One region of the Paeniglutamicibacter sp. genome, then DNA from elsewhere that is predicted to be linked to it. Evidence: riboswitches for the same ligand, from Rfam matches in the RefSeq annotation. Region 1 holds a riboswitch; each other region holds the start of a gene.

What was found. A riboswitch is a leader RNA that binds a small molecule or an ion and turns the genes downstream of it on or off. The one in region 1 is predicted to bind S-adenosylmethionine.
Region 2: linked by a shared signal. The riboswitch ahead of ACLQ7E_RS21320 (hypothetical protein) and the one ahead of ACLQ7E_RS01720 (OsmC family protein) in region 1 are both predicted to bind S-adenosylmethionine.
Region 3: linked by a shared signal. The riboswitch ahead of ACLQ7E_RS12090 (flavin reductase family protein) and the one ahead of ACLQ7E_RS01720 (OsmC family protein) in region 1 are both predicted to bind S-adenosylmethionine.

Annotation. Positions count from the first base shown of each region.
Region 1 is NZ_JBKKAP010000014.1:36,391-41,667, forward strand. Features, by position in the region: gene ACLQ7E_RS01710 (LLM class flavin-dependent oxidoreductase) at 1-823, opposite strand, end outside; gene ACLQ7E_RS01715 (acyl-CoA dehydrogenase family protein) at 905-2,242, opposite strand; SAM riboswitch class I at 2,249-2,345, opposite strand; SAM riboswitch class I at 2,768-2,857, shown strand; gene ACLQ7E_RS01720 (OsmC family protein) at 2,862-3,443, shown strand; gene ACLQ7E_RS01725 (sodium:solute symporter family protein) at 3,440-5,095, shown strand; gene acs (acetate--CoA ligase) at 5,212-5,277, shown strand, end outside.
Region 2 is NZ_JBKKAP010000181.1:45,508-50,784, forward strand. Features, by position in the region: gene ACLQ7E_RS21310 (aldehyde dehydrogenase family protein) at 1-586, shown strand, start outside; gene ACLQ7E_RS21315 (aspartate aminotransferase family protein) at 630-2,027, shown strand; gene ACLQ7E_RS21320 (hypothetical protein) at 2,876-3,226, opposite strand; SAM riboswitch class IV at 3,325-3,449, opposite strand; gene ACLQ7E_RS21325 (histidine phosphatase family protein) at 3,496-4,101, shown strand; gene ACLQ7E_RS21330 (siderophore-interacting protein) at 4,235-5,083, shown strand; gene ACLQ7E_RS21335 (DNA-3-methyladenine glycosylase family protein) at 5,080-5,277, opposite strand, start outside.
Region 3 is NZ_JBKKAP010000100.1:48-5,324, reverse strand. Features, by position in the region: gene ACLQ7E_RS12110 (SRPBCC family protein) at 1-130, shown strand, start outside; gene ACLQ7E_RS12105 (ZIP family metal transporter) at 127-888, opposite strand; gene dnaB (replicative DNA helicase) at 1,077-2,450, opposite strand; gene ACLQ7E_RS12095 (DUF1801 domain-containing protein) at 2,966-3,391, shown strand; gene ACLQ7E_RS12090 (flavin reductase family protein) at 3,485-3,994, opposite strand; SAM riboswitch class IV at 4,062-4,174, opposite strand; gene ACLQ7E_RS12085 (dihydrofolate reductase family protein) at 4,417-5,040, opposite strand.

The DNA of each region.
Region 1 (5,277 bases):
GTCCGGCAGCTTCCACGGCGTCACGGATCTTGGTGACCGTGGCCTTGAGCATGTCCTTGGTGGGGCAGGTGACGAAGACGGCTTCGGCATTTTCGGAAGCGAATTTCATGCCGCGCGGCGAGGTTCCGGCCTGGAATACCACGGGGGTCCGCTGCGGGCTGGGCTCGGTGATGGCGATGCCGGGAACCTTGAAGTACTTGCCTTCGTGGTTGATCTCGTGGACCTTGGACGGGTCGGTGAAGATCCCGCGCTCAACGTCGCGCACCACCGCGTCCTCTTCCCAGGAGCCCTCGAGAAGCTTGTACACGACCTCCAGGTACTCGTCGGCGTGGTTGTAGCGCTCGTCGTGCTCGAGCTGGTCTTCCTGGCCCATGTTCCGCGCGGCGGAGGGCAGGTAACCGGTCACGACGTTCCAGCCGACGCGGCCCTTGGTCAGGTGGTCAAGGGTCGCCAGGCGGCGGGCGAACGGGTACGGGTGCTCGTAGGCGGTGCCGGCGGTGACGCCGAAGCTGAGGTTTTCGGTCACCGAAGCCATGGCCGAGACCAGCATGAACGGGTCGTTGACCGGGACCTGGGTGCCGGCGCGCAGCGGAACCTCGTTGGAGCCGCCGAAGACGTCGTAGGTGCCCAACACGTCGGCAATGAAGATGCCGTCGAACTTGCCCTTTTCCAGGGTCTTGGCCAGGTTGGTCCAGTAGGAAAGGTCCTTGTAGCTGGCTGACTGGTCCTTGGGGTGCTTCCACAAACCCGGGGACTGGTGTCCCACGCAGTTCATGTCGAAGGCGTTGAAACGGATCTGGCGGGGGGCGGGAGTCGTGCTCATGTTTGTCCTTCGCGAGGTGTTGGGTATTTGCGGATCCGATATTGCGCGGATCAAGTCGTTGGTTCGGGTGCGGCGGGCGGTTTAGGGGATGCCGATTGCCTGGGTCGCACCCACGTCGCCGATGGCGTTCAGCTGCTGGGGTGCCGTTCCATTGACCTCGTAGTCGCCAATGATGCGCGACTTGTAGATCGCCGGGTTGTGGGTGGCCACGGTGCGGGCGTTGCGCCAGTGCCGGTCCAGGTTGCAGCCCTTGGCGGTTGCCGAGGCCCCCAGCCCGTCAAAGAGCTTGGTCGCCGCGGAGAGCACCAGCGGCTGGACGACTGCCTGCGCCCGGTCCGCGGCGAGTTCGCACACCGCAAACCTCTCGGCAGGGCTGAGTGATGCATCGGCCAGCGCGACCTCGATCTCCGCCACGGCGGCCAGGACGATGGCGTCGACAGCGAACGCGGTGCCCGAGATCTCGCCCACCAATTGCAATACCTGGGGTTCTTCGCGTACCGGAACCCCTGTCCCGGTGCTGAAGCTTCGCGTACGGGCCTGGACCGACGAGCGCATGTCGTTGAGCACGGCGCGCGTGATTCCGGCCTGGACCCCGAGGAGCACCAGTTGGAAGATCGCGGATTCAGGGTTGTTGACCTGCTGCTCGTCGGGAAGGATCGTGTCCACCGGGACATTCTCGAACGTGGTCGAGCCGGTGCCGGTGAGCTGCTGCCCGAATCCGTCCCAGTCGTCAAAGATCTTGACCCCGGAATGCTGTGTGGAGACCACGGCGATCTGCCGGCCGGCGCGGGCGGGGTGCGCCACGGCAACGGCGACCCAGTCGGCGTAGATCGTGCCGGTGCAGTAGTATTTTTCGCCGTTGAGGATCCAGCGCTCGCCCTGCTTGGCAATCGTCGTGTTCAGGGTGCCGAGCCGGTTTCCACCGCGCTCGGTGTAGGCGTTGCCGACGATTTGCCCGGCAACAATGCGCTCGATCCAGCGGTGCCGCAAGGCATCGTCCTCAAGCAGCAACACGGATTCGACGAAGCCGATGTGCGAGCGCCACAGGTGCGCCACCTGGGAATCCGCCTCGGCCAGCTCAATGAACAGGCGGAAGAGGTCGGACACGCTCGCCCCGTAGCCGCCTTCGGACACCGGGATGCGCAATGCACCGAATCGCACCCGGTTCAGCCAACCGACCGGCTCAAAGGGAAGGGTCCGGTTGGCATCTCGCTCGCTGGCCCCGGCGGCAATCTTGGCGAAGACCGGACGGAAGATTGCGGCCAATTCGTCATAGTGACCGTTCAGGGGAACGCCCGGAGTAAGTTTGAGCAGGTGCCGGGCAGGGGTGTCGCCGGTAAATGCGTCGAGATTGACGGCTCCAAAGATGTTGGGGTCCGCTTCGACATCGTGAGCATGTGCAAAGGAATCGACAGCCATGAATTCTCTCCATCGGTTCTGGCGTGAGCACCTACCGCCCAATTAAGGGGAGGGGTTGCTGCGGCGTCATGGAGCCAGATCTCTCGGCCGCTCTGGATGGTTGTTGGTCATATTTCTACACGTCCCGGCGAGGCGGAGACAACCCGTTTCGTCACAATCGGGGCCTCCGGCGCTGGCCGAAACACGATTCCGCCTCCTGAATGCCGGGCTTGGCTGACCGACTCCCCGGCGTTTCCCCCGCCAATCCTTCGACGAGACAGGGAGCATCGAGGATCGCCTTGCCCATCTCGAGCAGCGTCGCGCACTTTCCTCTCTGGCCGCGGTTTCCCGGGGACGGAGGCAGGGGATGCAGCGCCTCTTGCGGAGATCCCCCGACTGCCGCCAGACTGGAATCAAAGCATCGAAATTTTACCAATTAATGAAATATCCTTCGTTGATACGTGAAGAATATCCATGTGGTCGAAGATTCCGTCATGTTACGGACGGTTTGCTCCCGTGACACCGCATCGACTTTGATTGAGTCGTAACCCATCCCGAGCGGCCGAGAGATCTGGCTCTATGACGCCGCAGCAACCACCTCGCTGAGGCCGGTGCTACCGCCAAGTCCGATGGAGAGACCATGACATCCGCTTCCCTGCCAACTGTGCCCAACACTTCGGGGCCCCACGACAAGCGCATCCGCGCCAAGGGAACCTGGCTGGGTTCCATGCGTACACGTGTCGGAATCCGGGATTTCTCCTTCGACATTGACGAGCCTGTCGCCGTGGGCGGAACCAACAACGCACCGACACCGATGGAATTCATTGCCGGCGCGCTCAACGGATGCGTAAGCGTCGTTGTGGAACAGGTGGCAAAGGAACTCCGGATCGACTTCACTGCCCTGGAGACCTACTCGATTGCCACTCAAGATACCCGTGGGTTTGCCGGAACGGCAGACGTTTCTCCGTTCTTCCATTCCTACCGGCTCGAAATCCATGTTGAAACGGCCCTGGACGATCCTGAGCTGCAACGGGAATTCACCTCGCAAGTCCACCGGAGATGCCCGGCCATCAACTTGGTCAAGACAGCAGGCGTGAACATGGTTATCAACTGGGAATTCGCCACTGAAGTCGCCCCGGGCTCCGCCGAAGATGCCTGCAACATTGCGCTCGGATACGCTCCCCGCACCGCACTTACAACTGCTGCGGGAGCAAGCGCATGAGCGCGGCCGGACTGTGGACCATCGGCCTCGCGGTGTCCTACACGGCGCTGCTCGTCTTCGGCGGACGCCTTGCCCAACGCCGCAGCACGCTGGGCAAAACTAGCGGATTCTTTGTTGGCGGTCGCACCTTCAGCCCGTGGACGGTTGCCTTCTGCATCACCGGACTGTTCTCTGGTTCTTCCTACATAGCCATCATGGAGCTGAGCTACCGAACAGGCGTATCCGCGCTTTGGTACGGTGTGGCCGAGACCGTGCAAATCCTGCTCATCTCGCTGCTCTTGGTCAAGAAGTTGCGGGAGAAGCTCGTCGTCACCGTAACAGGCATCATCGGAGACCGCTTCGGCCGCCTTGCCAAGGGCATTGCCGGCGTTATCACGGCTTTCACGTTTCCCATGTGGTCGGTTGCCACCACGATCGCCTTCGCTTCCGCACTGACAGCTTTCACTGGCCTGAACTTGCACTTGGCCGTCATCGTCACGGCCTTGTTATTGCTCATGTTCTTGTGGACAGGTGGAATGCGTTCAGTGGCATTCAACCAAACCATGAACTGCATCGTGTTTGTCGGCATGCTGCTCGTGGGCGCATACGCAATCTTGGCCAAGCCCGGGATCTCCGGATTGATCGACTTTGCCGAGACCAACCCCCAAATGTTCGACCCCGGCAACGCAGGCGTTTCCCTCATCGTGGCATGGTTCGGCACCTTCATCGTGAACGTGCCGCTGGCACAGGCCGCTTTCCAAATGACCATGTCTTGCCGAACACCAGAGGACGGCCAGAAGGGCCTCTACACGGCTGCCGCCTTTGGCGTCCCTTTCATCATCATCGGTGCGCTCATCGGCACTTCGGCGGCCATCGTGATGCCCGGAGAGAGCCTGGCCCTGGTGGCGATCCCCCACTACATCGAACAGGTCCTCCCAGCACCGCTCGTGGGCGTGTTCTTCCTGGGCGTCTGGGCCTGTGCCATGGGCTGGGCCGGTCCGTGCCAGTTCTCCGGATCTACTTCCCTGGGCCGCGACGTCGGCAGCGCACTCAACCCCAAGGCCACCGAGGCGCAGCTGGTTCGCTACACGCAGTGGTCGCTGGTGGCCCTGACTGGACTCATGATCCTCTTTAGCATCCTCCGTACCGAGCAATCCGCCTGGTGGAACGTCCTGGCCTGGACGTTGCGCAACGGCGCGACCCTGGCCCCAGTCCTGGCAGTCTTCTTTTGGCCGTTGGCCACACGCACCGCCGTTTATGCATCGATGGTGGCCGGTTTCAGCGCCGGCATCCTCTGGAACCACCTAGCGGACTGGTCTCCCAAGGAGTTCTTCCTTGGCACCCACCCTGTTTGGGTCGGAATGTTGGTGAACGTCTTCACGCTGGTTGCCGTCACCTTGCTAACCACCCAATGGCGGCTCAGCACAACGCCGGGCCGGCGCCGCAAAGCTACACAATTCGCGGCTGCCACCGTGATGTCACTGGCCGTTCTGAGTGTCACCGCAGGCTGGATCGCTGGATTCGGGTTGGTTGGGATGGCGTTGTTCATCGTCCTGATCCTTGCCTCGCTGGCGGTGTTCTTTGGTACGGAATCCACTTCAACACCGGAGGTCCCGGCGGAATCCGGGAGCGCTCTTCAGCCGCGTTCCGGACAAACCACTCCGGTGCCCTGATCACTCACGGCAGAGCCCCTGCCCACACTGGCGGCCGGGGCATCCAGGCCGCAGATGCCGCAGCAATCCCACAAGCACCCGGCGCAGGGCCCACGCCCGGACCGATGGAGAAAACAATGACTGAAACCCTGTCCCCTGCCACCGCGGGCATCGCCAACGAGGCCTCCTGGACCGAAGCCGAA
Region 2 (5,277 bases), on a different contig from region 1:
CAAGATCCTGGTCATGGAATCCGTCCACGACGACTTCGTCGAAGCCATGCGGACACGTATCGCTTCCTTGCGCGTCGGGCACTGCCTGGAACCGGACACGCAGGTAGGACCATTGGCCTTCGAACGCCACTTCACTCAGCTTGGCGCGTCCCTTGACCGACTCGTTTCCTTAGGTGGACGGAAGATCACGGTCACCGACATGCCTGCGCTCGGTGGCTGGTTCATGGCACCTGGAATGGTAATCGGGTGCCGTGCCGAAGATGCGACCGAGGAGCTCTTCGGTCCGGTGGTCACGGTGCACGCCGTAGCCTCCGAGGCCGAGGCGCTGGTCCATGCTAACGCCGTAGGCGGCGGCCTTGACGCATTCGTCTTCAGCGCTGACCATGACCGTGCCCTCCGAATCGCTGGAAAGATCCGTGCGGGCGAGGTACGCATCAACGGAACATTCATGTCCGACCTCGCGGAAGGATCCCAGCAAACATTCTGGGGCACCAGCGGCATCGGCGGTCACGGTCCGCAAAACGGCGTTCGATTCTATCTGGGTGATCGCGTTATCGGCGTGGACCGCACGGATCTGCCCCTCTAGCCCCCGTTACCTGCGTGGTGACCAGACGTTCTAAGGAATCTCCATGACTACAAGCGCTCTGCTCAAGCAGACAGTCGATAAGACCTATCCAACGGTCACCCACGGTAGGGGTGTGTTCCTCTATGACGAAGAAGGGCGTGAGTATCTGGACGGTTCCAGCGGCGCCATGACAGCCAGCATGGGTCACGGTGTCAAGGAAATCGCCGACGCGATGCAAGACCAGGCCGAGCGCGTCGCCTTCACCTACCGAACCCAGTTCACGAACGAGCCCGCGGAGGACCTTGCGCGTCGACTGACGCAACTGGCTCCAGGAGATCTCAACTGGGCGTTCTTCGTCAGTAGCGGCTCCGAAGCCACCGAATTCGCCATTCGCGCGGCGGTAAGTCACTGGCGCGAAAAGGGTGCTCCCCAGAAGGTGAAGGTCCTCGGGCGGCGGATCAGTTACCACGGCATGACCATGGGAGCCTTGTCCATGTCAGGGCACCAGGCGCGCCGCCCGGACTATGGATCCCTGTTGCATCCCTTTCCCGTCGGCCCTCCGGCCTACGCTTATCGATTCGGGCACCCCGGCGAAAGCGAAGGCGAATATGCCGAGCGCGCCGCGGCGGCCTTCGAAGATGCAATCCTTGCGGAAGATCCTGCTACGGTCGCGGGCATCATCGTGGAGCCGATCGTCGGCGCCGCCGGCGGTGTCCTAGTGCCGCCGGCGGGATACCTCGCGCGCCTGCGGGAGATCTGTGACCGATTGGACGTCTTGTTCCTCATGGACGAGGTCATCACGGGGGTAGGGCGGACCGGTGATTGGTTTGCCAGCACCCACGATGGGGTGGTACCTGACCTTCTCATGACAGGCAAGGGCCTGAGCGGGGGATACTCTCCCGTGGCAGCCATTCTCATGCGAGAACACTTGGTGGAGGCGATAAGGGAAGGCAGCGGTGGTGCTCCGTTTGGCCACACTTTTTCCGGGAATCCCGTCGGAGCGGCCACATGCATTGCCGTTCTGGACATTATGGAGCGCCAAGACGTCCTTGAAAACGTCAGAAATCGAGGTGCACAGCTGGAAGAGGGTCTAAGAGCGTTGTCGCGCCGCTACCGGCACATGGCCGATGTGCGCGGCCGCGGATTGCTTTGGGGGTTCGAATTTGTCATCAACCCCGAGACCAAGCAGGCCCCAGATCCCAGACACAATGCGGCGAACGTATTCGTCGAACAATGTCTCGCACAAAGCCTCATCGTTTACCCCGCAGGGATCGCGCCGCTAAACAACGCGACGATTATTTCACCGCCTCTGGTGATCACCGAGGGCGAAACGCAGATATTGCTGGGCAAACTGGATGAAGCGCTTCAAACCATGGAGCATCACATCGAGGTGTGGATAGCCGAAAGCACAAACCGCTCCCATTCGGTGGCCGCGGGCCACACGGCCGGACGCATTTCGTGAGCACTTTATCGATCACACGGGAGGAAGAGTGAGGAACCGCAACTTGCCGGAGCCAATAGAGTGCCTGGATCCTGGCCCTAAGTCATTAACTCCGAGGGGCCCGCTACATGGGCGGCTGGGCCGTGGGGGTCCTGAAAATGACAGTGTTTTACTGTCGGGTTTTTTGGTGACCGCGTGTCGCGGTGAAGGATCGGCATAGGAGGTGCCCTGGGCCCCGGATCGCGGAGATGACTTTCCGAGACATTGTGAATCGCGGAAACTCGATCAATCTTGATTGGGATGGCGTTCCTTGGGCGTCTTGGAAACCTATGGTGCCTGCTTGCTTCTTAATGACGTCTGACCGGCGCTTAATTATGCTGACTTGCAGATTATTGGTGCCTCGATCGGTGCCTATTGGCGGATTTTCTTAACCCCTCGAACTCGCCCGTGCCAACGTCGAGGCGGGCGGCGGTATGCGGGCGTCATCGCCCGCGACGGCGAGATTCTCGCCATTCGCGAAGCGCACACAAGACTTGGCACCGCGGATCCAACCGGGTCCACCAATTACATGCTTGCCCACCCAAGACCGATGTGCTTGGGCTCGCCGTATTGCTGCAGACCCGCCCACCCTATGTTCCTTGCCCAGCGGGATGACGACGAACCGCGCATCGTCGAAGACCTCGAGCACCTCAAACTGACTACCTCATTATGCAGAATCCGCGAAAGACTGGACCGAACGCCGGCTGCCGATGGAATACCAGCCCCGCGACGCCTACAGTTCCTGGCACGAACGAAATTCCGGCAGCCGCAACGTACCCACGAGCCCGCACCCAACCTAGGCCCAAGGCCTAGGTTCGTCGCACGGGCTCCTAGGAAAGTTGCAGGTCGCCCGTCAGGGACTCGAAGTCCCGGGCCAATGTCTCGTCGCGGTCGAAGTTGCAGGCAGAGAGCGGTTCGGTGCTGAACGAGAAGTAGCGCAGCCCGGCACTGTGTCGCGGGTCCGCGGGAAGCGCGATCGCGTTGTTGTGGAAATTCACCCGGCCCAGCGAGAGCCCCGGTGCCGGTTGCGGCGCAATGCGCAGCAGCTGGGCAATGTCCGGAAGGTCGTGGGCGAACACCTGGTGGTGGGTTCCGCCGGCAAAGACATGCAGCGTCAGTCCGTGGGTCGGGGACATCGCAACCTCGACGTCCGCCGGGGCCCACAGGGTAGGCCTGGTCATCAGGCTCCTGATCGCACGGGGATTGGTGCGGTGGCCGGAGTGGAACGAGTTGCAGGTGTCTGTCGAACGTGACTGATCGCGCAAGGGGTGGCGCCTTTCGTGTGCTCTTGTCCCCGAGGCAGCGGCTGCTGCCAGGACCGCTTCGTCATCCGAACCACCCGTGAAGCATGGGGTTGGTGTGTGCGCCGGGTCGGAGCCCTAAGCTGGCGCGCATCTCGTGAAGCTGGTTTCATCGTACCAAAACACCGGAGACGATTTAGAGTTAATGAATGAGACTCATCTTGATCCGCCACGGGCAGACCGCTTCGAACGTGGCGCAGGCGCTGGACACCGCGGCCCCCGGTGCGCCGCTGGACGAGACCGGACTCGCCCAGGTGCGGGCACTCGTGGAACGGCTCGGCGCCGAGGACGTCGACGCGGTTTACTCCTCGCCGTTGCTGCGTGCCAAGATGACCGCCACGCCCCTGGCTGAATCGCGCGGCCTGGTCCTGGCCGAGCACGCGGGGTTGAGCGAGATCTCCGCAGGGGAACTGGAAATGCGCAACGACCCCGAAGCCCAGCTCGCCTACCGCGACGTGTTTTTCCGCTGGCTCTCCGGCGACCTGGCCGCGAAGGTTGCAGGTGGCGAGGATGCGCACACCGCACTGGACCGCTTCAACACGGTCATCGAGGAGGCCCGAGCCGCGGGGACCGGGAAACTAGTCGTGGTCAGCCACGCGGCGATGCTGGTGACCTGGCTTGCCTCGCGGAGCACAAACTTCGACCTTGGCCTGCTGCGCCCGACGCCCCTGGCCAACACTGGCGTGGTGACGCTGGATACGGCTGTCGAATCACGGTGGATCATGCGCAGTTGGCAGGACCGACACCTGGATTGAGGGGCAACTTTCGCGGATTCCCGGTGGTTTGTTCAAACGAATCGGGTCGGGTGAATGTTACCTGCATTGACTTCGTCGATGCTCCGTCGAATAGGATAGGTTTACCTTCCCTAATCCAAGAAAGTGGTAATTAGTGAGTACGCAACGTTCGGCACGTCCGGTTCGGCCCCAGGTAGTCCTCGAGGTTTTGGCGAGCGAGCGACTGAGTCCCCACATGATGCGACTGACCTTTGGCGGACCGGGCTTTGTAGATTTCCAGGACAAGGCAGTCTCCGACCGCTACGTCAAGATCCTTTTTGCCAAGCCCGAGCTGGGGCTGGTGCCCCCGTTTGACCTTGACGCCTTGCGCGAGCAGCTGGCTCCGGAAGATTTCCCGGTTCGCCGCACCTACACCCTGCGCCACGTGGATCTCGAAGCCCAAACCGTGCAGATCGACTTCGTCATCCACGGTGACCAAGGCCTGGCAGGCCCCTGGGCCCAGAACGCCAAGATGGGTGACCTGATCTGCTTCACCAGCCCGGGCGGACTCTACACGCCAGACCCGGAATTCGACCGTCACCTGCTCATCGGGGACGAGACCGCTCTTCCGGCGATTTCCGCGGCCGTCGAGGACATGACCCCGGACATGGTGGGGGACATCTACCTTGAGGTATCTGGCCCCGAGGACGAGGTCCAGCTGGACGTGCCCGCAGGAGTCAACGTCCACTGGCTGCACCGCGGTGGCTACTTCACCCCGGAAGGCACCCGGCTCGAGGCAGTGGTGCGTGATGCGCCATGGCACGAGGGAACGATTCAGGTCTTTGCCCACGGCGAACGTGAAACCATGAAGTCGTTGCGTGCCTACCTCAATGGCGAACGCGGCGTGGACCGCAGGGCCATGTCGCTGTCCGCCTACTGGGCGTTCGGACGTGCCGAGGACGAGTTCCAGGCCGAAAAGAAGTCGCCCATCGGGCAGATCTTCCCGGAGACACTCAGCGCCTAGTCCGGTCGAGGACCGGGTTTACTCCGGTCCGCTCGTGCGGCCGTCTTGGAGGTAGCGGGCGGCAGCGGGGCCATCGGGTCTGAAGCCCAAAGATGGACCATGGCGTAGGACCGGTATGGTGCCCATGATTCCGCCAACTTGGCTGCCTCGCGTTCGGTGATCCGGTTCAGCGCCCGCCGCGCGACCAGGTCGCC
Region 3 (5,277 bases), on a different contig from region 1:
GGTGGCCCACAACGTCTTTGATTTCACCGGTTTCATGCGGATCGTGGCATTGCTCTTTGGCCCCGTGGTCAAGAAGCAAAACCTCAAAACGATGACGGCCTTCAAGGATTTTGCCGAAGCCCGCATCTAGACGCTGTGGTGCAGGATCAGTGCCGCAAGGAAACCCAGCGCGGCGATGAGTCCCGTGAGCATGTGCTGCTCCTCGAAGGCCTCGGGGATCATGGTGTCGGCGAGCATCGCAAGAATGCCGCCCGCCGCGATTGCGGTGACCACCGCAATGATCTCTCCCGGGGCGTTGTCGAGGGCGAGGTAGCCGACCATTGCGGCAAGGCCGGAAAGCACCGCAATACTCCCCCAAATGGCAAAGACCTCCTTGGGTCCCTTGCCCGCGCGCTTCATGTCTGCGGTGCTGGCAAGTCCCTCGGGCACGTTGGATATGAAGATTGCCGCCAGCATGGTTGGGTTGACGGCTGCACCGGTGAGCAGCCCAACGCCCAGCACGATGGATTCGGGGATGCCATCCAGCAGGGCACCGACTGCGATGGCAGTTCCCCCGTTTGAAGCTCCGCCATCGCGGCTCCCGGGCCGCAAGGCGGCCTTGCTGCGACGCCGATGTTCCGCACCGAGGCGCACCAGCAGGGAGTTGGCCCCGACATAGCTGACGGCTCCGGCCAGGAAGCCGACCACTGTGGCCCACAGCCCGCCGACTTCCTCAGCCTCGGCAACCAGCTCGAAGGCGAGGGCGGAAATCAGCACTCCGGCGCCAAATGCCATGATGCTCGAGACAATTTTTCGCGGAATGTCCAACCACCAGGCCGCGGCGGCGCCGAGCAGCAACGCCGACCCGGCGATGGTGCCCCACATGAGTGCTTGCAAGGACATCATCATGGCGTCACGCTATCGCATAATAACTATTCACGCAGCGATTTCATGGAATACGCGGCATCGCGGACAAGGAATCGGCACCCTTGCCCGCGCATCCAGCGGACCATTTCGCGGCCGCCAAACGACTATGGGCGGTTGCGTGGCCCCGAAAGGGGGAACGCAACCGCCCGGTCGCCGGATGTTCCGAGAAACTAGCCGTGGCCGTCCTGAGCCATGTTGCTGAAGCGCGAGTAGTGGCCTTGGAAGGCGACGGTGATGGTCTTGGTCGGGCCGTTACGGTGCTTGGCCACGATCACGTCGGCCTCGCCGGCACGGGCCGATTCCTTGTCGTAAATATCTTCACGGTGCAAAAGAATGACCATGTCGGCATCCTGCTCGATCGATCCGGACTCGCGAAGGTCCGAAATCATCGGCTTCTTGTCGGTACGCTGTTCCGAACCACGGTTCAGCTGGGAGAGCGCGATGACCGGAACGTCGAGCTCCTTGGCCAGAAGCTTCAGCGCACGGGAGAACTCCGAAACTTCCTGCTGACGCGATTCGACTTTTTTGCCCGAGCTCATCAGCTGCAGGTAGTCGAGCACCACGAGCTTGAGGTCATGCTTCTGCTTGAGTCGACGGCACTTGGCGCGAATTTCCATGAGCGACATGTTCGGCGAATCATCAATGAACAGGGGCGCGTCATTGAGCCGGCCCATGGTGGTGGCGATCTTCGACCACTGTTCGTCCTGGATGGTGCCCTTTCGCAAGTCCTGCAGCGCGATGCTGGCCTCCGCCGAGAGCAGGCGCATGGCAATTTCGTTCCGGCCCATTTCCAGGGAGAAGAAAACGGCAGTCATGCTGTTCTTAATGGACGCTGACCTGGCAAAATCCAATGCGAATGTTGACTTGCCAACGGCCGGGCGGGCCGCGATGACGATCATCTGGCCGCCGTGCAGGCCCTGCGTCAGTTCGTCGAGTTCGAAGAATCCGGTGGGAACACCGATCACGCCCTCGCCGCGACTGCCGGCGGATTCGATTTCATCGACGGTGCCCTCGATGATGTCGCGCAGCGGCACGTAGTCTTCGGCAGTGCGGCGCTCGGCGACCTTGTAGACCTCGGCCTGGGCCTCGTTGACGATGGCGTCGACTTCGCCGTCCTGTGAGTATCCGAGCTGGACGATCTTGGTGCCCGCATCAACCAGCCGGCGCAGCACTGCGCGTTCGCGCACGATCTCGGCGTAGAAACCGGCGTTGGCGGCGGTAGGCACCGACTGGATGAGCGTGTGCAGGTAGGCAGGGCCGCCGATGCGGGTGATTTCGCCGCGCTTGGTCAACAGGTCGGAGACGGTGACGGCGTCGGCGGGCTCGCCACGGCCGTAGAGGTCGATGATGGCTTCGTAGATCGCCTCGTGCGCCGGACGGTAGAAGTCCAGCCCGCGCAGCACCTCCACGCAGTCCGCGATGGCGTCCTTGGAGAGCATCATGCCGCCCAGGACGCTTTGCTCGGCTACGAGATCTTGCGGTGGAGTGCGTCCATAGTCCGATCCACGTGAATCAGAGCTGGTTTCGGTGCTGGCTAGCGACACGGGCTTTTCCCTTCAAGCTTCGCGGGTTCCCAAGTTTTCCGCTTCATTACCTATTCAGTGTCTCAAGGAGCACAGACGATTCGTTAGGTTCAAAATCACACGTGCTCAAGGGCACCGCGAACCTGTGGAAATAGGTGGGGAACACTGTCACCATAGACCTGTTTCCCCCCAAACCCAACACGGTTATCCACAGGCCATGTGGATAACCTGTGAACCTCGCGGCGTGTTGTGTGCACAGTCTGGGGAGAACATTGTGGATTACACCAAAATTTTGCCCACAATACGGATCTGACTAGGATCTATCTAGATACATGCCTGTGGATACAAACTATTTATCCACATCCACCAGGGGCGTAAATACCAGTTATACACACAAAAACCCCGTGATTCCGGGGCTAAATCAGTCGCCGTTTCACAGTTACCCACAAGCTATCCACAGACACGCCGGAAGTTGCCACGGATCTGGGGATTGCGGGCATTGATGGAGATCACCAACCACTGACATACTGGGCCGCATGAGCGCCAACAAGACCGCACCAACGGCCGTTGATCCTCGCGAGTTCATCGCCGCCGTGCCCCATCCGATCCGGCGCACGGACGCCGAGGTCCTCCTGGAGATGATGGAAGAGGTAAGCGGCCAGCCACCAACCATGTGGGGTCCCACGATCGTCGGCTTCGGAACCTACCACTACAGGTACGAATCGGGCCGCGAAGGGGATGCCGGCGCCATTGGCTTCTCGCCGCGGTCGACGAACCTTGCCCTTTACGGGCTGACCATAGCCCCGACCGCCGGGCCACTGCTGGCGAAGCTGGGCAAGCACAAGCGCGGGGCGTCCTGCTTGTACGTGAACAAGCTCGCGGACGTGGATCTGGAGATCCTCACCCAGCTTGCCCGCGACGGCTACCGATACATGATGGACGTGGTGCACGAACCGTCGTAGGAAACCCTCGGCAAAAAACAAAGGGCTCCGTGCCCGTGCCATCGAATCAGGGATTCGGTGCCACGGGCGCGGAGCCCTTGAGGTTCAGGTGCCTTAGGAGACCAGCTGTTCGGCGTCCAGGCGACGGAATGCCGAGCCGTGGAACACGAGCGGCGAGTTGGCGTTGTCGTGCGTCTGGTGGCCGTGGACGCGCAGCAGCACCACCTGGTGGTCGCCAGCGGGGATCTCCTGCTCAATGGAGCAGTCGAGCCACAGGGTGGCGTCATGCAGGAAGAGCGCGCCCTCGTCGGTCGAATCAAGGCGAAGCCCGGCAAAACGGTCCCCGGACTTCGAGGCGATCTGTCGGCACACGCCCTCGTTCTTCTCGCTGAGCACCGAAACGCCAATGCGTCCGCTGGTGCGCACCAGCGGCCAGGTGTTCGAGGTGTTCTGGACCGCGAACATCACCAGCGGCGGATCCATGGAGACGCCAACCGTAAAGGACGAGGCCACAATCCCTTGCGGCTGCCCGTCAACGATGGCGCAGAGTGCGGCAATGCCCGAGGGGTGCTGGGCAAAGACGTTGCGCAGGGTGTTGGGGGTGAGGTCAGAGGTGAGTGTCATAGTGCTCAATCCTTCGGCTTCGGCCCACCTTCGCGGTGCGTGTCATTCACGCGCCAACCAGTGAGGTGTGCGGTACTTGCCTCCGGGGTTCCGGTAGGCCGAATCATCACCTGGAGCACCCCGCCACCGTGAGAGGGTTGCCGGTCAACGGGCCAGGGCCTTACGTTGACACTCTTGATTCATGACTAACGTTAGAAGAAATATTTACGTCTCGTCAAAGTTTGTTTCGACATACGAAGTCACGAAGCGTAAAAATCGAAGATTGTGCGACCATATGCCATGATTCTGCCGATGGGTACCGAAGAGCGCCAATCGACACTTGAACGCCGGGACTTCCTCGCGCTGACCGAAGGAGACGCTTGCGCTTCACGGAAAGCCGGTCGCCGACCAGGTCTCAATTGTGACCTTGCAACATTCCTGGACTAGATGTCCGAGACGCCCGTATAGGTCGCATAGGCAGCGTCGCCGGTGCATTGGTAGATCAGGATGGCAAGCCCGCCCGGGGTGGTCTTGCTGCTGGAAAGCCGCAGCCCTGCCGGTGCGCCGCCGTCAGGGAAGAGGCGCCGCCCGTGTCCAAGGACCACGGGTGCCACCACGAGCCTGAGTTCGTCAATCAGCCCATCGGCAAGCAATGATCCGGCAAGCCTGGCACTCCCGTGGATCTGCAGCTCCCTGCCGGGACGCGCCTTGAGCTCCGCGACCTGGGCGGCAACGTCGCCGGAGAGGACCGTGGTCGGGTTCCAGGTTCCCTCGCCCAGCGTCTGCGAGGCGACGTACTTGGGCAGGGAATTCATGAGCCCCGTGAAGGGGTCGTCCGGGTCGGTGATTTGCGGCCAATCCCTGGCGAAGGCCTCATAGGTGCGGCGGCCAAGCAGCAGCCCGTCGGCTTCCCCAAGCCATTGCGCGGCCTGGTCAACGAAGGCCTCGTCCATGTGCGGGACAAGCCATCCACCCTGGGTGAATCCATCGGTCGTGTCTTCCTCGGGAGACCCGGGGCCTTGCGACACCCCGTCGAGACTCACGAATTCCGTCAGTGTCAGCTTCATGATCATGCCTTCTTGGTCGTTTGGCTGCCCATGCCCGGGATGCGACGTTGCCGGTGATCGAGGAAGGGCACTGCTCCACTCGGCAAAGCTACTCGAAGGGAACGCCTGGCGCCAGCCCCCGGCATGTTGCCGGTCCCCCCATCCATCGGGAACTCGACCGCGACATCCAACGCATCACCGCACCAAGGCCTTAACCCACTGTGGAGCCCCCCCCAGGGGGGGGGCCCCGTGGGGGGG